DNA from 4 places in the Endothiovibrio diazotrophicus genome. Region 3 is predicted to be linked to each of the others. Evidence: predicted binding sites of a transcription regulator. Region 3 holds the regulator's gene; each other region holds the start of a gene.
The links. Region 3 encodes sigma-54, which starts transcription at its own class of promoters, with help from an activator protein. Its sites were predicted from a motif close to TGGCANGNTNCNTGCTT; they were not measured.
Positions count from the first base shown of each region.

Region 1: a site for sigma-54 is predicted at 3,468-3,484, ahead of flgF (flagellar basal-body rod protein FlgF). Genes of this name have one in related genera too.
Region 2: a site for sigma-54 is predicted at 1,912-1,928, ahead of ACYQ2W_RS15685 (TorF family putative porin). Genes of this name have one in related genera too.
Region 4: a site for sigma-54 is predicted at 2,481-2,497, ahead of ACYQ2W_RS13405 (pilin). Genes of this name have one in related genera too.

Region 1 covers NZ_BAAHXB010000068.1:6,708-11,765, reverse strand. The annotation lists gene flgB (flagellar basal body rod protein FlgB) at 188-628, shown strand; gene flgC (flagellar basal body rod protein FlgC) at 632-1,048, shown strand; gene ACYQ2W_RS16175 (flagellar hook assembly protein FlgD) at 1,068-1,736, shown strand; gene flgE (flagellar hook protein FlgE) at 1,772-3,130, shown strand; gene flgF (flagellar basal-body rod protein FlgF) at 3,532-4,269, shown strand; gene flgG (flagellar basal-body rod protein FlgG) at 4,325-5,058, shown strand, end outside.
Region 2 covers NZ_BAAHXB010000065.1:2,908-7,965, forward strand. The annotation lists partial or broken gene purL (phosphoribosylformylglycinamidine synthase) at 1-986, opposite strand, end outside; gene ACYQ2W_RS15685 (TorF family putative porin) at 1,158-1,841, opposite strand; gene ACYQ2W_RS15690 (HD domain-containing phosphohydrolase) at 2,078-3,175, opposite strand; gene ACYQ2W_RS15695 (response regulator) at 3,172-3,549, opposite strand; gene ACYQ2W_RS15700 (ATP-binding response regulator) at 3,546-5,058, opposite strand, start outside.
Region 3 covers NZ_BAAHXB010000009.1:49,867-54,924, forward strand. The annotation lists gene ACYQ2W_RS04295 (GAF domain-containing protein) at 1-1,005, shown strand, start outside; gene ACYQ2W_RS04300 (hypothetical protein) at 1,340-1,699, shown strand; gene ACYQ2W_RS04305 (RNA polymerase factor sigma-54) at 1,858-3,357, shown strand; gene hpf (ribosome hibernation promoting factor) at 3,438-3,731, shown strand; gene ptsN (PTS IIA-like nitrogen regulatory protein PtsN) at 3,790-4,263, shown strand; gene hprK (HPr(Ser) kinase/phosphatase) at 4,260-5,058, shown strand, end outside.
Region 4 covers NZ_BAAHXB010000049.1:31,474-36,531, forward strand. The annotation lists gene ACYQ2W_RS13400 (tetratricopeptide repeat protein) at 1-1,785, opposite strand, end outside; gene ACYQ2W_RS13405 (pilin) at 1,904-2,395, opposite strand; gene ACYQ2W_RS13410 (tetratricopeptide repeat protein) at 2,600-4,528, opposite strand; gene ACYQ2W_RS13415 (sigma-54-dependent transcriptional regulator) at 4,525-5,058, opposite strand, start outside.

The DNA of each region.
Region 1 (5,058 bases), on a different contig from region 3:
TCTCCATCCGGCCCCCCGGGCCGTATTCCCTCTTTCGCGTCCGGATTCCGCCACTCGGCGGCAATGAATTGCCGTCGGCGTCATTACGGTGTGGCCAGATTTTCAATTACTTTTTTGGAACAGCTGGTTACGGGTGTGTGGCATGCCGATTGCTTCCCAATGGCAGGAAGCAAATTCGAGGTGCGAGATGGCCATCAACATCGACAAACTGTTCGGCGTTTTCGACGACGCGATGGTGTTGCGAGCCCGTCGCGGAGAGATCCTGGCCTCCAATATGGCCAACGCCGACACCCCCGGTTACAAGGCGCGGGATTTCGATTTCCGGGCCGCCCTCGATCAGGCCAGCAGCGGTACGGGGCCGATGCGGCGCACCAATCCCCAGCATATCGACGGCAGCTATCACGGTTTGAGCACCACCCATGCCAACCACTTGGCGCTGGTGCGTCCCGATGTCTCCATCGGCCAGTTGGACTACCGCAATCCAAGTCAGCCCTCACTCGACGGCAACACCGTCGATACCGAGCAGGAGAAGGCGAGGTTCGCCGAAAATGCGCTCCAATACCGCGCGTCGATGAGTTTTCTCAGTGGCAAGATCAGCTCGATGAAAGAGCTGCTCAAGGAGAAGTAAGCCATGTCCTTGTTCAACGTCTTCGATATCGCGGGTTCCGGCATGAGTGCCCAGAGCCTGCGTCTGAACACTACCGCGAGCAACCTCTCCAACGCCGAGAGCGTCAGCTCCAGCGTGGATGAAACCTACCGCTCCCGCCAGCCCGTGTTTTCCGCCATGGTGCAGGACCACATGGACCCCCAGGGGGCCTCCTCCGGCGTCCAGGTGCTGGGCATCGTCGAGAGCCAGGCGCCGGTACGTGCACAGTACCAACCCGACCATCCGTTGGCCGACGAAAAGGGGTACGTTTACCTGCCCAACGTCAATGTGGTGGAGGAGATGGCCAACATGATCTCCGCCTCGCGCTCCTACCAGAACAACGTGGAGGTGCTATCCACCTCCAAGCGGCTGTTGCAGGAGACCTTGAGGCTGGGCGAGTAAACGAGTGGGAGAATGACCAATGATTGATACGCAAACCATCAATAAATTGGGGCTACGCGCCCAACAGCAATCCACCTCCAGCGGTGGTGATCAGCTTGGCCAAGAGGAGTTCCTTCACTTGCTGACTACCCAAATGCAAAATCAGGACCCCTTCTCTCCGATGGATAACGGGGAATTCATGGGGCAAATGGCCCAGTTCAGCAGTGTGAACAGTATCCAGGAAATGCAGAAATCGATGGAAACGCTGGTTAACAACCTTACCTCAAACGAGTCGCTACAGGCAGCTACGTTAGTCGGTAGCACAGTGCTCGCCGAGGGAAACGTGGGGTACTTGCCGGAAGAAGGGGAGATGGCTGCAGCAGTCGAGTTGGAGGGCAGTGTTCCGGGTCTTATGATAGGTATTTATGATGATACTGGTGAATTGGTGACCCACGTGGAACTCGGGAAACAATCCGCCGGGACGGTTCAGTTCACTTGGGATGGTACCGCCAATGATGGCAGCGTGGCACCTCCCGGCAATTATATTATTCAGGCGGAAAGTCACGGTCCGGGGGTAGAGCCTACCGCTGAAACGGTCTTGGTCTCTGGAGTGGTTTCCAGTGTCTCCCTCGGCGGTGATAAGGGGGCGGTTCTCAACCTCGATCAGATGGGATCGGTGAGCTTCTCCAGCGTTCGCGAGATCAGTTGATTCGCTACTCGGAATACATCAAGAGGATATAAGCCATGTCGTTCAATATTGCACTTAGCGGCCTTAACGTCGCATTGTCGGACCTCAGTGTTACCGGTAACAATATTGCCAACAGCTCCACTACCGGTTTCAAGGAGTCGCGTGCGGAGTTTGCTGATGTCTATGCGGTGGGCTATCAGGGTATTTCTGGCAACGCCATCGGAAACGGAGTGCGTTTGGCGGACGTGGCCCAGCAGCATTCCCAAGGGAACATCAACGCGACCAGCAACAGTCTGGATCTCGCGATCAACGGTCAAGGGTTCTTTGTTCTTAGTGATGGCGGCGAAGAGGTCTACACTCGTTCGGGTGCTTTTGGTGTCGATGGTGAAGGATATATCGTCAACTCCGGCTCTCAGCGGCTACAGGCGTTCCCTTATAACGAGGTTACCGGGACGTTCGATACCGCACAGCCTGGAGACATACAACTAGAGAGTGGATTGGGCAGTCCCGCGAATACCAATGATGTTTCCGTTGGCGTTAACTTGTTGGCGGCTCCCGATAGTGTTTTCGATCCGGCCGACGCGGCTACCGCTTTCGATCGGACTGATCCGACAACTTATCATTACTCTACTTCGGTGACCTTATACGATTCGGTCGGTTCCCCTCATATCGCCACCATGTACTATCGCAAGACGAATGACGTCGATGGGAATGGTGTCTCCACTAATACTTGGGAGAGCTATTTGTATATGCAAGATAGCAATGGCGATTGGCAGCAGGTTGAGGGAGAGAACGGTGCGAGTGCTGATACGATGACCTTCAGTTCCTCTGGTCAGCTCGAAACGATCAACGGCACGACGGTAAATACCTTTGATCGGACCGACCCGGCTGCTCGCGAGCCGACAATCAATTACGGTCAGTTCGAACCCGCCAACGGTGCGGAGCCGATGGGGGATGGTACCTCCACTAGCGATAATCGATTGGTTTTCAATTATGCCAAGACCACGCAGTACAACTCCGATTTCAGCGTTCAATCGATGGATCAAAACGGCTATACGGCGGGGCGTCTGTCAGGAATGGATGTGGATGGTGATGGTACAGTGTATGCCCGCTATAGCAACGGTCAATCGCAGATTCTCGGACGGGTTGCGTTGGCGAACTTCACTAATCCTCAGGGGTTGAATCAATTGGGAGACACAAGTTGGGCGGAGAGTTCCACCTCTGGTCAGGCGCTTAAAGGTGAAGCCGGAACCGGCAATTTTGGCTCTATTCAGTCGGGTGCACTGGAAGCATCCAACGTCGAACTCACCGAGCAGTTGGTGAAAATGATTACCGCGCAACGGAACTTCCAGGCCAATTCCCAAATGCTCTCCACCGAGGACCAAGTGACGCAGACCATGCTCAATCTACGGTAGTCCCGGATAGGGTAGGGGGGCGGCAAGGGTTTGCCGCCCCCGTTTGCCGTTCGGTGCGTCACCGGTTCTTTCCGGTCGCCGACGTTGCTGGTCATGACGTGCTTCCGGTTACGACGCTCTGTGGTATTGCTCCTGGTTACGACGCTCTGCGTCGCAACCGGCTACCTTGGATGCTCTGCGTCCATCAGGGGCAGGACGCGGAGCGTCCGAGGTCGCTGGTAGCGACGCAGAGCGTCGCTACCAGCGCGCGGGAAAAGGCTTGACGCCCGAAAAGCTCCCATCATCCGCTCACCGCTCACCGCTCACCGCTCACCGCCAAAATCCCGACGAAAAAATTTGGCACGGTTCCTGTATCTCTCTGATCAAGCCATTTCCGGGCACCAGCGAGAGGAGTGCCGACCATGGATCGCATGCTTTACGTCGCCATGAGCGGGGCGAGCCAGACAATGCTCGCTCAGGCGGCCAATACCAACAATCTGGCCAACGCCTCGACCACCGGTTTCCGCGCGGATTTCGAGCAGTTTCGCTCGATGCCGGTGTTCGGCGAGGGCTACGGCTCCCGCGTCTACGCCATGAGCGAGCGGCCGCGTACCGACCTTACCGGTGGTCCCTTGCAGACCACCGGGCGCCAGCTCGACATGGCGATCAACGGTGATACCGGCTGGTTCGCGGTGCAGACCCCCGAGGGGGGGGAGGCGTATACCCGCCGCGGCGACCTGCGGGTCACCTCCAGCGGCCAACTGGTCACCGGCGACGGCTATCCGTTGCTCGGCGACGACGGCCCGCTGGTGCTACCCCCCTTCGACAAGCTCGACATCGGCGACGACGGCACCGTCACCATCCAGCCCCTGGGCCAGGGCCCGGAGAATCTGGCGATCGTCGGCCGGGTGAAGCTGGTCTCGCCGGACATGCAGCAGTTGGACAAGGGGCTGGACGGCCTGATGCATCTGCCTGAAGGACAGGTGGCGCAGCCCGACGCCTCGATCCGACTGATCTCCGGCGCGGTGGAGGGGAGCAACGTCAATGCCGTCGAGGCGATGGTCAACATGCTGGAACTGGCCCGCCACTACGAGATGCAGGTGAAGATGATGAAGACCGCCGACGAGACCGAGCAGGCCTCGGAAAAGCTGTTGCAGTAGGGTCTTCGGAACATAACGAGCGCAGGGGCCGAGGGCGGCCCCGGAGGTTAAGCATATGAACAGAGCCTTGTGGATCGCCAAGACCGCCGTCGACGCGCAGCAGACCCGCATGTCGGTGGTCTCCAACAACCTGGCGAACGTCTCCACCACCGGTTTCAAGAAGGACCGGGCGGTGTTCGCCGATTTGATCTACCAGAACGTCCGGCAGGTGGGGTCGCAGTCGAGCGAAAGCTCCCAGCTCCCCTCTGGCCTGCGGCTCGGTACCGGTGTGCGCGTGGTGGCCACCGAGAAGATGCATACCCAGGGCAACCCGATCAGCACCGAAAACGCCTACGACATGGCGATCGAGGGGCGCGGTTTCCTGCAGATCCTGATGCCCGACGGTACCGTCGCCTACACCCGAGACGGCTCGTTCAACGTTTCCGCCGACGGCCAACTGGTCACCTCCGACGGTTACCCGCTCGAGCCCAGCATCACTGTCCCCGACAACATGACGCCGGGCAGCTTCGCGGTGGGCCGCGACGGCATGGTCACCGCTATGGTCGACAACGCGCAGCAGACCCTGGGCAACATCCAGTTGGCGGATTTCACCAACCCGCAGGGGTTGCAGGCGATCGGGCAGAATCTTTTCCTGGAGTCCCCCGCCAGCGGCACCCCGCAGACCGTCACCCCCGGCCTGCAAGGGGCCGGCATGCTGGTGCAGGGCTCCCTGGAGGCCTCCAACGTCAACGTGGTGGAGGAGATGGTCAACATGATCGAGACCCAGCGGGCCTACGAGATGGGCTCCAA
Region 2 (5,058 bases), on a different contig from region 3:
TTGGAGCCGCGGCCGGTGGCCCCCTCGTCGCGAATCTCGCCGCCGGAACCGGTGGCGGCGCCGGGGAAGGGGGAGATGGCGGTGGGGTGGTTGTGGGTCTCCACCTTCATCAGGATCTGTACCGGCTCACGGGTGAAGCCGTACTCACCGCTGGCCGGATCGGGGAAGAAGCGCCCGGCGGTGAACCCCTCCATCACCGCGGCGTTGTCCTTGTAGGCGGAGAGCATCCCCGCGGAGTTCATCTGGTAGGTGTTGCGGATCATCGCGAACAGCGAGCGTTGCTGCTCCTCGCCGTCGATGATCCAGTCGCCACCGAAGATCTTGTGGCGGCAGTGCTCGGAGTTGGCCTGGGCGAACATCATCAGCTCGACGTCGGTGGGATCGCGTCCCAGTTCCCGGTAGCCGTCGACGAGATAGTCGATTTCGTCGGCGGCGAGCGCCAGACCCAGCTCCACGTTGGCGCGCGCCAACGCCTCCTGCCCTTCGGCCATCAGCGGGACGGTAGCGAGCGGCGCGGGGGCGTGATGGGCGAACAGCGCCTCCGCATCGTCGAGGGTGCCGAACAGCGCCTCGGTCATACGGTCGTGAAGGCGGGCGGCGATGGCGGACCACTGCGCATCGCTGAACGGCGCGTCACCCGCCTTGCGCAGGTAGTAGGCGGTGCCTCGCTCCAGGCGGACCAACTCGGCCAGACCGCAGACATGGGCGATATCGGTGGCCTTGCTCGACCAGGGGGAGATGGTGCCGACCCGGGGGGTGACCAGCAGCAGGCGGCCGCGGTGGGCGCGCCGTTCGACGCTGGGGCCGTAGCGCAGCAGCCGCTCCAACACCTCCCGCTGCGTTGCGTCGAGCTCACCCTTCACCTCGGCGAAATGGACGAATTCGCCGTAGAGCTCTTCCAGTTCGGGAACCTCGTCGCGCAAGGTGGCCAGCAGACGCTCCTGGCGGAACGGAGAGAGGGCGGGGGAACCGAAGAGGGTCAGCATGGCGCTACTCGCTGTTGGCAGGAGAAAGGCGCCAAATTTTACTGGAATTGCCGGAGATAGCCCAACTTTGAGGAGTAGGCAAAAAACAGGCGCCCGAAGGCGCCCAAAAGTCGCGGAAGTGCGGTCTTTGTCAGAGAACGCAGAAGATCTGCTGCGGTTCCCGCGTTCTGCTTAGAGGCTCTTGGAGACCATCAGGTAGACGCGCCCATCCGCCCAGGGATCATTGTTCACGTCGGTGTCGGTGTAGCCGAGCTCGAAATCGAAGCTGTTGAAGCTCTTGGTCAGGGCGAGCTTCCAATCGGTGTAATTGTTGAACACCTTGTCGTCGTCGTCGTAGTAGCCGACCGACGCGCTCAGGCCGAAGTCCTGGGGCAGGGAGAAGTCGAGTCCGGCGTTGTAGTAGATGGCGTCCTCGCTCATCCCGTAGACATCGGAAGAATAGGCGAGACCTCCGTTGAGGGTGACCATGTCGGTGAGCGCGTAGCTGAGGTTGAGGTAGCCCTCCAGCCAGCTTTCGGTCGCGGTGGAATCCGGATAGCCGTAGTAGACGAGGCCGAGGTCATAACCCAGGCCGTTGGCAAGCTCACCACTGAAGCCGCCGTAGAGGTCCCACTCCATATCAGCATCGTTAGCCGGTCCAAAATCGACATTGGAAGCCCAGGTGCCGACGTAGAAGCCGCTCTCATGGTTGTAATCGATGCCGCCCTGAATCGCCGGGGACTCGTCGCTCTGCGAGTAGCCGCGCCAGACGTAATCGGTGGTCAGGGCAACGTTGGCGCTCCACTCGGCCTGGGCAACGGCGGAACCGGCCAGCAGGGCAACCATCAGGGCGGTCTTCTTCATAGCGTGCTGCATTTCTCTATCTCCTGGTTGTTTCAAGTTCTCGCGCCCCCGATGCGGGAAGCGAACAAGTCGGGCCTAGACAAAGCACTTCTCGTGCCAATGATTGGGTTTGGTTCAAAAACAACAAGTTGTTGTAATAGAACCGCAATAGGCGGCCAATATGCGCACCAAAAAGATGCATCGCCCCAAAACGGTGCGCCCCATTGACGCCTGATCCAGAACATGAACCTTAAAATAGTGCGGGATTTTTAAGGATCGAGATCGAACCCTTCCTGGCGGAACAGTCGCAGGCACACCGCCACAACCGCCGGATCGAAACGGCTGTCGGCGTAGCGCTCGATCTCACGCAGCGACTCCTCCACGCCGAGTCCGGCCCGGTAGGGGCGGTGGGAGCTCATCGCCTCGACCACATCGGCCACCGCCAGAATCCGCGCCTCCAGGCGAATCCCCTCCCCTTTCAGCCGATTGGGATAACCGGTCCCGTCGAGCCGCTCATGGTGTTGATAGACGAATTCGGCGATCGGCTGGGCGAAGTCGATCGATTCGAGGATGTCATAGCCCACCTGGGGATGGCGCTGGATCAGGCGGTATTCCAGGTCGCTGATGTCGCCGGGCTTGGTGAGGATCTCGATCGGCACCGAGATCTTGCCGATGTCGTGGAGCAGGCCGGCGGTATGAACCGCTGCGACCCGCTCCTCGTCGAGCCCCAGACGACGGGCGATGGCCGCCGCCAGCCGCGCCACCCGCCGCTGGTGGCCGGCGGTGTAGGGGTCGCGCATCTCCCCCATCAGGGAGAGCGCATCGATGGTCCCCTCCACCACCCGCTCGACGTTGCCGAGGCTCTCGCGCAGCGCCTCCTGCACCCGCCGCCGCTCGGCCAGCTCGCGCTGCAACTGGCCGGTGCGCAGCTCGATCTGCTCCTCCAGGTGTTCGCGATAGCGGCGGTTCTCGCGCATCAGCAGGCTGCGCTCCAGGGCGCGGCGCACCGCGTGTTCGAGGATCGCCATCTCGCCGATGGGCTTGGTGATGAAGTCCCAGGCACCGAGGCGCAACGCCTCGATGGCGTCCGAGATGAGTCCCGCGCCGGAGACGATGATCACCGGCGTGTCGGCGGCCTCGTTGGTCAGCTCCTCGAGCACCTCCAGGCCGTCCATGTCGGGCATCCGCAGGTCGAGCAACACCAACGCGGGCGACTCGGAGCGGAACCGTTCCAAGGCTCGTCGCCCGCCGTCGGCCTGGACGACGGTGTAGCCGCTATCTTCCAGGTAGGCGGCGATGCTCTCGCGGACAGTGGCGTCGTCGTCGGCAACCAGCAGCTTCGGCTCGCCGGCCCGCTCGCCCGTCATCCACCTACGCCTCGCGCCAGGCGCACCACCGCCTCCGCCAGCCGCCCCATATCACTCAACGGCTTGATGAAGACCTCCGCCTCGGAGACCCCGGCCGCGCGCACCTCCGGTGGCAGCCGATAGCCGGCCGTGCCGGTGAAGACGATGAAGCGCAGCGCCGGCCAGCGGCGGTGCGCCTCGGTGATGAAGGCGTTGCCGTCCATCCCGCCCATCCGCATGTCCACCACCGCCACCTCGATCCCCTCACCCTCCAGCAGCTCCAGCCCCCGCTCGCCGCTGTCGGCCTCCACCACCTCGAATCCCTCGTCCTCCAGGTAGGCGACCAGATTGAGCCGTACCCCCGCCTCATCGTCCACCGCCAGCACCGCGGTCATGACGGCGCTCCCGCCCCCTCCAGCGGGGCCAGCGGCAGGCGGATGACGAAGCGGGAGCCCTCACCCGGCGCGGAGACCACCTCCAGCTCGCCGCCGTGGTTGTTGGTGACGATGAAGTAGGAAACCGACATCCCCAGACCAGTGCCGACACCCACCCCCTTGGTGGTGAAGAACGGCTCGAAGACCCGGCGGCGCACCTCGTCGCTCATCCCCGGCCCGTTGTCCTCCACCTCCACCACCGCCCACTGCGGCTCGCGGCGGGTGCGCAGGGTGATCCGTGGCGAGCGTCCCTCCACCGGGTGGTCGGCCATCGCCTGGGCGGCGTTCTTGAGCAGATTGAGGATCACCTGCTCGATCTCGCTGGCGACACAGGGGACCATCGGCAGTTCGGCGTCGAAATGCTTGACGATCTCGATATGCCGGAAGTCGTAGCGCTTCTTCAGGTCGTAGTCGCTGGCCCCCAGCTCGACGCTGCTCTCCAGCAACTGGGCCAGGTCGGCCGGTTCGCGCCGGCCGGCGGCAGGACGGGAGAACTGGAGCATGTTGGAGACGATCCGCGCGGCTCGGTCGCCGGCCTCGCGGATCGACTCCAGGAAACGGTAGATGTCACGCTCGTCCAGGTAGCGCCCGAGGGCCTCCAGGTCGATGCCGCACTCCTCGGCCACTTGGCGGTTCTTCGCCAAATCCGGGGAGAGGCGGCGGACCAGGTTCTGCGCCCCCTGGAGGATGCCACCCAGGGGATTGTTGATCTCGTGGGCCATGCCGGCGGCGAGCCCGCCCACCGACATCATCTTCTCGGTCTGCACCATCATGTTCTCGATGCGCACCCGGTTGGTGACGTCGTCGAGACGGATCACCGCCCCCACGGCGCCGTTGGCCAGCAGCGGGTAGACCATCACGTCGTTGTAGCGCACCTCGTCGCCGGCACGGCTCTCCACCCGTTCGTTCTTGCGCGGCTGGCGCTCGCGCAACGCCTCCTCGACCGCCTCCATCTGGGCACCGAGCAGCGGATAGATCGCCTCCAGCGGCTGCCCCACCGCCTCGCTGGAGGAGAGCCCGGTGGCATCGTCGGCGGCGCGGTTCCACATCGTCACCCGCCCCTCGGCATCGACGCTGACCAGCACCGAAGGCATCGAATCGATGATGTTCTGCAGGTAGCCGCGGGTACGCTGCAACTCCTCCTGGTTGCGCCGCGCGTCGATCAGGTAGCGCACCCGGTTGCGCAGGGCCACCCAGTGGATCGGTTTGGTGATGAATTCGTCGGCACCGGCGGCATAGGAGCGGTCCACCGACTCGTCGTCGTGGTGGGCGGTGACCATGATCACCGGCAACTTGAGGAACTGGCGGCGCGAGCGCAGCGCCTGGCACACCGAGAAGCCGTCCATCCCCGGCATCTCCAGATCGAGCAGCACCAGATCGGGGAGCACCTGCTCGGCCATCGCCAGGGCCCGTTCTCCCCCCTCGGCCAGCTCCACCCGGAAGCCGTTGCGTTGCAGTACCCGCTGCATC
Region 3 (5,058 bases):
GTGGTGCTGGTCAAGAGTCTGGCCGACGGGCTCGACCGCCAGCTCGCCGCGGTCGGCCGGCCGGCGCTGCTCGCCTCGCCCCAGGGGGTGGTCTTCGCCGCCACCGATGCGGACTGGCGCTTCCACCTGGTGGGACCGGTGAGCGCCGAGCGGGTGGCCGACATCGGCCGTTTGCGCCAGTTCGGCAAGGCGTTCGCCGAGGGGCGGGTGAGCGGCTCGCTGCCCTTCGACCCGAGCGGTGCGGAGGCGCAGATCGACGGCCGCCGTTTCGCCGCGGCGAGCGCCCCGGTGGAGTGGAACGACCCCAACGGGGTGTGGTCGCTGGTCGTCCTCGGCGACCTGCAGGAGGCCGCCTCGTGGTGGCGCTGGGCGGGGGTTGGCGGTAGCGTCGGCGGCGCGCTGTTCGTGCTGCTGGTCACCTTCCTGCGGCTGCGGCGGGAGGCGGAGCAGCGGCGCCAGGCGGTGGCCGAGGCGCAGGCGGCGGCCGAACTGCTCGCCGCCGAGGCGGAGGCGAAGAGCCGCCAGGCCGATTTCGTCCTCCAGGTGCAGCGCGCGAAGGGGTTTCCCGCCTTCGTCTCGGCGCTGTTCGGCGGGCTCGCCGAGCGGGTGCGTCTGCACCAGGGGTGCCTCTACTACGCCGTGGCGGGGGAGGGCGGCGAGACGCGGCTGGAGCTGGCCGGCAGCTACGTCACCGAGGGGGCGCCGGAGCGCGTCGCCCTCGGCGAGGGGCTGCTCGGCCAGTGCGCGCGGGACCGCCGGCCGCTGATCTTCCAGCACCCGCCGGAGGGGTTCTGGCGGGTCCCCACCGGGGCCGGGACGTTCCCGCCGCGGGTGTTGCTGCTGCTGCCGATCCTGCGCAACGACGAACTGCTCGGGGTGCTGGAGCTCTCCTCCCTGAGCGACGAGCTGGGCCGCGAGCGCCAGGCGGTGGAGGAGCTGCTGCCGGTGCTGGCGATGAGCCTGGAGCTGCGCCTGGCGGCGCTGCGCGCCTCCAGCGCAGCGTGATTGCGGTTCCGTCCTTGTCGGTGGGCGCCAACCCGCCGGCGAACTGCCTTCGTTCGCCACGGCGGCCGCAGGCCGCCCTATAGGGCGCGCCGCGCGCGCCGTGGTGACCGAAGCCCCGTCCCCGACGATGCCCGCCGGCCTGCCGGCGAAGTGCCCCCCGGCGCGCCACGGTTTGGCGCAAACAAACGGCAATTGGGCCCCAGTGACCGGCCGCCGCCAACCGTTGGATCGCGCCCAATCGATGTTGTCCGGCGCCCAACGACGGGGCGTTGCGCGTCGGTAATCTTGCCTCCACTCCCGCAGCCATTGCGGGCCCCGATGGAGGACCAGGACCATGATGATGCCCCGCTTGCTGCCCAACGAACTGCTCGCCACCCTGCCCGGATTCGTCCGCTACGACCTGGCCGACGCGCTGACCGATCCGCGGGCGCTGACCTTCGGCGAGACCCACCGTTTCGGCGAGTGGGAGCTGCGCCTGGAGGAGGACGTCGAGGAGCCGGGGCGCATCCACTGCATCCTCACGCTGGAGGAGGAGGGACAGCTCCACCTGATGCTCGATTCCCGCGGCGAGGAGGCCGAGCTGTTCGCCTGCCACGGCGGCGGCTGCGCCTGCGACGCCCGTCTCGGCATGGAGTTCTGCGCCAAGCCGGAGCGCTGGTTGGCCCCCCTGCCGGTGCCGGTGCGCTGGCTCTGACCCAGTGCGAAGGAGGTGGCACCTTGTGGCCATGCCCGGGGGGGGGGGCATCGCCACCCGCGTAGCGTAGCCGTAACCAAATCCGACGATTTGGCATACAATGGGCCCGATTCTTGTAAGGGTGGCCCCGCGGCGATGACGCATATTCGGTTCGTATCATGAAGCAGTCGCTTCAACTCCGGCTCGGTCAGTACCTGACCATGACTCCCCAACTGCAGCAGGCGATCCGTCTGCTGCAGCTCTCGACCCTGGAACTGCAGATGGAGGTGCAGCAGGCATTGGAGAGCAATCCGATGCTGGAATCGGGGGAGGACGACGAGATCGAGGGCTACGCCGGGGCGGAGGCGGAGAGCAACCGCCAGGAGCGGGAGGCGCCGGCGGAGGAGTCCTCCTCCTCGGGCGACGACTTCGAGGCGCCGGTCGCGGCCGAGGAGCGCGAGCGCGACTTCGAGTCCGACGCCACGATGCCCGACGACCTGCCGGTGGACAGTGTGTGGGAGGACGTCTACGACGGCGCCACCGCCTACTCGCGCAACGACGAGGGGGAGGAGCGGGTCTTCGAGTACGCCGACACCTCCGGCCGTTCGCTGCGCGACCACCTGGTGTGGCAGATGGAGCTGTCGCGCTTCAGCGAGACCGACGAGGCGATCGCCGAGGCGATCATCGACGCCATCGACGAGGACGGCTATCTCAAGCAGTCCCTCGACGAGCTCCACGAGGGGCTCGCCGACCAGGGGCTGGAGGTGGAACCTGACGAGGTGGCGGCGGTGCTGCGCCGGATCCAGGCGATGGACCCCGCCGGCGTCGCCGCCCGCGACCTCGGCGAGTGCCTGGTGTTGCAACTGCGCCAGCTGCCCGCCGACACCCCGTGGCGGACCGAGGCGATGGCGCTGGTCGGCGAGCACATCGAGCTGCTCGGCAACCGCGACTTCAAGACCCTGATGCGGCGGATGAAGCTGGCCGAGGAGCAGCTCTCCGAGGTGCTCGACCTGGTGCGCACCCTCAACCCGCGCCCCGGCTCGGCGATCGAGCAGGCCGCCCCCCAATACATCGTCCCCGACGTCTTCGTGCGCAAGCTGAAGGGGCGCTGGGTGGTCGAGCTGAACCCCGAGGCGGCCCCCAAGATCCGCGTCAACAGCTACTACGCCAGCCTCCTCGGGCGGGCCGGCGGCGGCGAGCTGAAGGGGCAGTTGCAGGAGGCGCGCTGGCTGATCAAGAGCCTGCAGAGCCGCAGCGAGACCCTGCTCAAGGTGGCCACCGCCATCGTCGAGCGTCAGCAGGCGTTCCTCGAGCAGGGTGAGGAGGCGATGCGCCCGCTGGTGCTGCGTGATGTGGCCGAGACGGTCGAGATGCACGAGTCGACCATCTCGCGGATCACCACCCAGAAGTTCATGCACACCCCCCGCGGCATCTTCGAATTCAAGTATTTCTTCTCCAGCCACGTCGGCACCGCCGACGGCGGGGAGGCCTCCTCGACCGCCATCCGTGCCCGGATCAGGAAGCTGATCGCCGCCGAGGAGCCGCGTAAGCCGTTGAGCGACAACAAATTGGCCAAGATGCTCGAGGGCGAGGGGATCAACGTGGCGCGGCGCACCGTGGCCAAATACCGCGAGGCGATGAATATCCCCGCCTCCAACGAGCGGAAACGGCTACAATAGCCGGCCCTCCCGCCGGGGGACGGATCGCCGCCTCTTTCGGCGCAACCGATACGAAAACGATTCTTGAGGAGTCTCGACCGATGCAACTGAACCTGACCGGCCACCACGTGGACATCACCGATGCCATGCGCAACTACGTCAACGAGAAGACCGAGCGGCTGGAGCGTCACTTCGACCAGATGACCAACGTGCATGTGGTGCTCAGCGTGGAGAAGCTGCGCAACAAGGCCGAGGCGACCATCCACGTCAACGGCGCCGATCTCTTCGCCGACGCCGAGCACGAGGACATGTACGCCGCCATCGATGCCCTCGCCGACAAGCTGGACCGGCAGATCAAGAAGCACAAAGAGAAGCTCACCGACCATCGCAAGTAACCACGGTTCGGCCCCGTGGCGGCGTGCCTCGGGGTCCCCTTCCCAGGGGCCATAGACCATGCAACTGAGCGAACTACTCTGCCGGGAGTGCAGCACCCGGACCCTTCAGGCAGGGAGCAAGAAGCGGGCGTTGGAACTGGTCAGCGAGATGATCGCCAACCACCTCGACGCCCTCACCCAGGCGGAGATCTTCGATAGCCTGATCGGCCGCGAGCGGCTCGGCTCCACCGGCATGGGCCACGGAGTGGCCATCCCCCACGGCCGCGTCAAGGGCATCGCCCGGGCCATCGGCGCCTTCGTCCGCCTGGAGCAGGCGGTGGACTTCGATGCCATCGACCGCCAGCCGGTGGACCTGCTGTTTTTCCTCCTGGTGCCCGAGCACTACACCGACGAACATCTGCAGATCCTCTCCACCCTGGCCGAGATGTTCAGCGACGAGCCGTTCTGCGCCACCCTGCGGGCGGCGGCCGACGACGCCTCGCTCTATCGCCTGATCGTCGACTGGCAGCCCGCCTCCAGCGCCCTGCAATGAAACGCACCGTCACCGCCGAGCAGCTCTACCGTGCCCTCCGCGGGCGGCTGGGGCTCTCCTGGGAGGAGGGCGGGCAGCGGGAGGCGTGCATCGTCGGCGACTGCACCGAGCTGGAGACCGGCCGCTGTCTGGTGGGCCACCTCAACCTGATCCACCCCTGCCGTATCCAGGTCCTCGACCGCCAGGAGTTGCAGCACCTCGACTCCCTCGGCGACAACTCCCGCGACGACAGCCTCGACATGGTCTTCTCCTCGCGGGTGGGGATGGTGATCGTCGCCGGCGGCTGCGAGGTGCCGGAGGACTTCCGCCGGCGCGCCGAGTCCACCGCCACGCCGCTGCTGTGTGCCGAGTCCCGCGGTCATCAGGTGATCGCGCTCACCCAGTTCTATCTCTCCCGCGAGCTGGCCGACCGGGTCACCCTCCACGGGGTGTTCATGGAGGTGCTGGGGGTCGGCGTGCTGATCGCCGGCGACAACGGCAGCGGCAAGAGCGAGCTGGCCCTGGAGCTGATCACCCGCGGCCATCGGCTGATCGCCGACGACGTCGCCGAGTTCACCCGCACCAATCCGGAGATGATCACCGGCTCCTGCCCGGAGCTGTTGCAGGACTTCATGGAGGTGCGCGGGCTGGGGGTGCTCAACGTCCGTGAGATGTTCGGCGACAGCGCCATCCGCCGCACCAAGAGCCTCGGCCTGGTGGTCAGCCTGGAGGCGATGGACGAGGAGCGGCTGCTCGCCATCGACCGCCTGCGCGGCAGTCACCGCACCCGCCGGGTGCTCGACCAGCCGATCCCCG
Region 4 (5,058 bases), on a different contig from region 3:
CAGCGTGCGGTCTCCGGCCAACGCCTCGCGCGCCGCGACCAGCGCCGCCTCGAAGTCGCCGACCATCAATGCATGGACGGTCACCTCGCTGAGCAGCATCGAGCGATGGCGGCCGACCAGCGTCGGGTTGTCCAGCGCGGCCCGGTAGAGCCGAGCGATCAGCGCCAGATCGACCGAACAGGAGGCGCCGAGCCGGGCGCGGCTCAACTGATGCAGCAGATTGACGGTGTCGGCGGAGAGCGTCTGCTCGCGCAGATGGCGCTCCAACCGAGCCACCAGCTCCGGATCCTGCGCCTCTCCCAGCTCGTCTGCGAGCAGGAGATTGCCGAACAGCCCCGCCAGAAAGAGGCCATTCAAGCGGTAGGAGCGGGTAAAGCGCGCGCGCGCCTCCTCTGCGAGCAGCGCCCGCGCCGACGCGCGCTCCTCCTGGCGAAGCAGCAGGAAATAGCTCCGGCCCAGCTCGAACTGGGCCCTGGGGGAATCCGGGTGATAGGTCGCTTCGGCAACCGATTGCTGCCACGGGTCGCTCCACAGCCCCACCCGCACCCAGGTCAGCTGCGCCAGCAGCGCCACCAGCAGCGCGACGGTCGCCATCCGCGCCCTCGATGCGACCACCGTGGGGTGGGTGGCGTAGTAGGCCACCGCCAGCAGGATGCCGATCATCGGCAGGTAGTTGCGGTGCTCGTGGGCGATCTCCAGGGGAAATACCGTGGACTCCATCAGGTGACCGGCACAGAAGAACAGCACGCCGAAGGCGAACAGCGGCGCCCGTCTGCGCCACCACAGCGCCGCCAGCACCAGCGCCACCAGCCCCACCAGCGCGGGGAGCGTGATCCACGGGTCGAACAGCGAGCGCGAGAGGGGGAAATCATCGTGGAAGAGCCCCATCTGCGACACGCTCGGCAGCACGATCAGACGGAGGTAGAACCAGAGCACCCGCCCTTCAGTCATCACCCGCTCGGCCAGTGAAAAGGGTCTCCCCGCGTACCCCCCGGTGATGAGCGCCGGGTGGCCCAGCAGATAGAGCGCCACCGCCAGGGCGGGCAGGCCGACCAGAACGGTGAACAGCCCGCTCAACCGGCGCCGCTGCGGGGCGGGGGCGGAAAACCCCAGTATCAGCCACTCCACCAACAGCAGGAACAGGGGGATGAGCAGCGCGTTCTCCTTGCTCAACACCGCCAACGGCGTCGCTACGCCGAGCGAGAGCGCGATCAATGGCCACCCCGCACGCCGATCGAGCAGCCGCAGCCGCCCCCATAGATAGAGCGCCAGCGCCACCAGGGAGAACAGTGCCGCCAGACTGGTCATCCGCTGCACCACGTAAAGCACCGAGGTGAGCGCAAGCGGGTGGAGAAGCCACAGCGCGGTCACCAGCAGCGCCAGCCAACGGATGCGCCGCGGTGAGAGATCGACGGCCGGGGCCACCGCGCCACGCCGCCGCAGCGCCTCGAGGATGAGCATCGCCAGGACGAAGAGCAGACCGCCGTTGGCCAGATGGATCAGCAGATTGGTGCGCTTGAATTGCGCCGGATCGAGGCCGGCGGCCAAGTGATCGAGGGCGAAGGTGAGCATCACCAGCGGACGCCCGAACGGGCTGCCATGGAACGAACCGGCCGCCCCCTGCAGCGCGGCGGGGGTCAGACGATCGATCTTGATCCACTCGTTTTCAGTGATGCTGCCGCCATCGTCGAAGACGAAACCGCCGGAGAGGCCCGGTTGATAGAGCAGATAGACGATCAGCAGCAGCGGCGCCAGCAGCCAGACCGGTGTCGTGGCGCGCCGCATCAACAAGGGGATTCGCATCTTTCGGCCAACAGGAGTGCGATCGAAACCGCCGGTGGAAAAGCGACGGGGCCGCCTCCTCGCGGAGAGCGGCCCCGTCACGACCTAGCCGAAGCCTCGCTTACGGACGGCAGGCGGAGGGCAGGTACTTGCTGGGGATGTTGGTCCCGCTGTTGGCGGCGGTTTCAGCGGTGGTGTTGGTGATACCGCTGGGATTCTTCGCCTCACCGCAGATCCAGACGATCTGGCCGGCCGCGTTGGAGGCGGGACCCAGGGCGAGGGTGCTACCGGAGATCTTGGCGTTGACCTTGTTGCCGAAGGCGATGTTGATCACGCCGTTGGTGTTGACGTCGATGCCGGTGACGTAGTTGCCGACGTAGCTGGTCACCTTGGCCATGCCCGCGGAGGTGTTGTTGGCGGGGAGACGGCCACGGTTGGACCAGAAGTCAGCGATGGTGGCCTTCGCCTCGGCGGCCAGGTTCATACCCTCGGTCACCTGGGTGCGGATGGTGTAGTCCTGGTAGGCCGGGATGGCGATGGCGGCGAGGATACCGATGATCGCGACCACGATCATCAGTTCGATGAGGGTGAAGCCCTGCTGCAGCTTGTTCATTGCTTTCTCCTGAATCCGGAGGTCCCGGAAGATGGTTTGTTCAGTTTGTGGGGCCTCCGGCTGGCGGGGCCTCCGCACGAAAAGATAGCACGCGCCGTGCCAAATCGCCGAACCCCGCGCTACCGCGGCAGGAAGCAGTTTCGGCCACCCCGCCCCCGGCACCATCCTACCCTCGCCGGTCAGTATGTGACGAAAATCGTCACCTCATCCGTTTTGCAGGCGCTGGGCGAGCCTCCCGCGGCGGAGACCACGCCGCCGGATCTCCTCCAGCACCCCCCTGGCCTCCTCCACCCGCCCCACATCGATCAGCAGCTGCCCCAGATTGATCCACAGCTGGCCGTCGGCGGGATCGGCGTCCCGCGCGGCCTCCGCCAGGGTGACTGCCTCCGCCGGCCGCCCGCCGGCAAAGGCGAGGATCGACCCTTCGACCGCCAGTTGGGCGCGAACCGGACCGCGGGCGGGGAGCCGCGGGTTCTCCAGCGCCGCGGCCACCGTCCGCTCCAGGTAGTGGGAAGGGATCGTACACTCCCGCCGCTGGTTGCAGCGCCGTAGCGTCTGCACGGTGGCGAAGTTCCTGGAGGTGAGGGCCGCGCTGCGATAGCCGTCGATGAGCCGGCGCGCCGACTCGTCGATGGCGGGGCTCCCCACCAGGTCATCGAGCATGACCATGGCGCCCAGTGCCGTGAGGAAATTGGGGTCGGCGCCGATCGCCGCCGCGAAACTCTGCCGCGAGAGGTGATAGAAACGATCCCTCGCACCCGCCTCGGTGCCGTTGAGGACCAGGATGTAGTAGGCCCGCCCCAGGTCGTAGTGGGCCCGCGCCGAGCCGGGATGGTTGGCCACGTTCATCCGGATGTGGCGCAGCCCGTCGCCCCACACGTCTGCACGCAACAGGGTCAATCCGGCCAGCGCGGCAACCAGAGCCCCGGCCCCCCAGTGCCGCACTGCGGGAAGGGGGAGTGCCGGGCTCGTCAACCACCGGGCACCGGCGACGGCGAAGCCGATCGTCGGCAGATAGTTGCGATGCTCATGGACCAGCTCCAGTGCGAAAACCGTGGACTCCATGAGGTGACCCACCAGGAAGAACAGCACGCCGAAGACCAGCCAGGGGTAGCGCCTCGCGAAGACCAGCGCCGCGATCAATACCCCCGCCCACCCCAGGACCGAAAACAGCGAGGTCGCCGGATCGAGCCAGTCATGGGAGAGCGGGAAATCGTCGTGGAAGATCCCCAGACGGGACAGCGAAGGAAACAGTAGCAGGCCGATGTAGAACCAGAGTGCGCGGGCCTCGGTGAGCAGGCGCTCGCCGAGCGTGAACGAACGCAGCTCATAGCCGGACAGGATCCATTGGGGATGGGCCGCGAGATAGCCCACCGCGATAACCGCCCCCCCCCCCAGCACCAGACCGTAGATCATCACCAGCCGACGCCGCCCCCGCTCGCTCCGGGCCGGAAACGAGAGCAGCAGCCACTCCACCAGAAACAGCCATACCGGCAGCAGTAGGGCATTCTCCTTGCTCAGCGCCGCCAGCGTCCACGCCCCCAGGGCGGCGGCGTACCACCCCACCCCACGGCGCCCGCGGAGCGAGCGCCACCGCCCCGCCAGGTAGAGGGTCATCGCCAGCAGGGTGAACAGCGTGGCCAGACTGGTCATCCGCTGCACCACGTAGAGCGCGGGTGCGAGGTTCAGTGGGTGCAACATCCACAGCGCCGCCGCGAGGAGCGCCACCGTGCCCGAGGCGGCCGCCGCGCGCCCCTCGCGAAGCCGCCCGCGGAGTTCCAACAGCGCCCACGCGAAGGCGAACAGCGCCGCGCCGTTCAACAGGTGGATCAGCACGTTGGTCCGCTTCATCGCACGACTGTCGAGCCCGAACGCCCACTCGTCGAGGGCGAAACTGAGCATCGCCAGCGGTCGCCCCAACGGTCCCGCGTGGGAGGAGAGGGCCGCATCGCGCAGCCCCTCCCACGACAGCCGATCCATCCTCAGCGACTCGTTGTGGACGACGTTGTGCATGTCGTCGAAGAGGAAAAAGCCGCCCAGACCGGGGACGTAGATCAGATATCCGACCACCAGCAGCACCCCCAGCGCGGCGAGATGCCTTAGCGGAACTCCCCCCCCCGGCGACACGTTCACTCCATCCCCAGCTTCTTCAGCTTGTAGCGCAACGAGCGGAAGCTGATTCCCAGTGCCTTCGCCGCGGCGGTCTTGTTCCAGCGGGTCTGTTCCAGGGCGCGGGAGATGGTGTTGCGCTCGATCTCCGCCAGGTAATCGTCCAGCGGCTGTTCGCCGCCCTCCAGCGGAGGGGGCTCAACGGCGACCGCCGGGCCGTCCTGCGGCAGCATCAGGTCTTCGGCATGGATCACCGCCCCCTCGCACAGCGCGGCGGCCCGTTCGAGAATGTTTTCCAGTTCGCGCACGTTGCCGGGAAAGGGGTACCGCTCGAGGGCGGCCACCGCACCACCATCGAGGCACAACCCCGGCTGCCCCACCTGGGCACCGGCCCGACCCACCAGGTGACGGGCGAGCAGCGCGATGTCGCCGGGGCGTTCGCGCAGCGGCGGCACCTTCAGCTCGATGACGTTGATCCGGTAGTAGAGGTCCTGGCGGAAGCCTCCCTCGGCCACCAGCGCGGCGAGATCCTTGTGGGTGGCGGAGAGGATGCG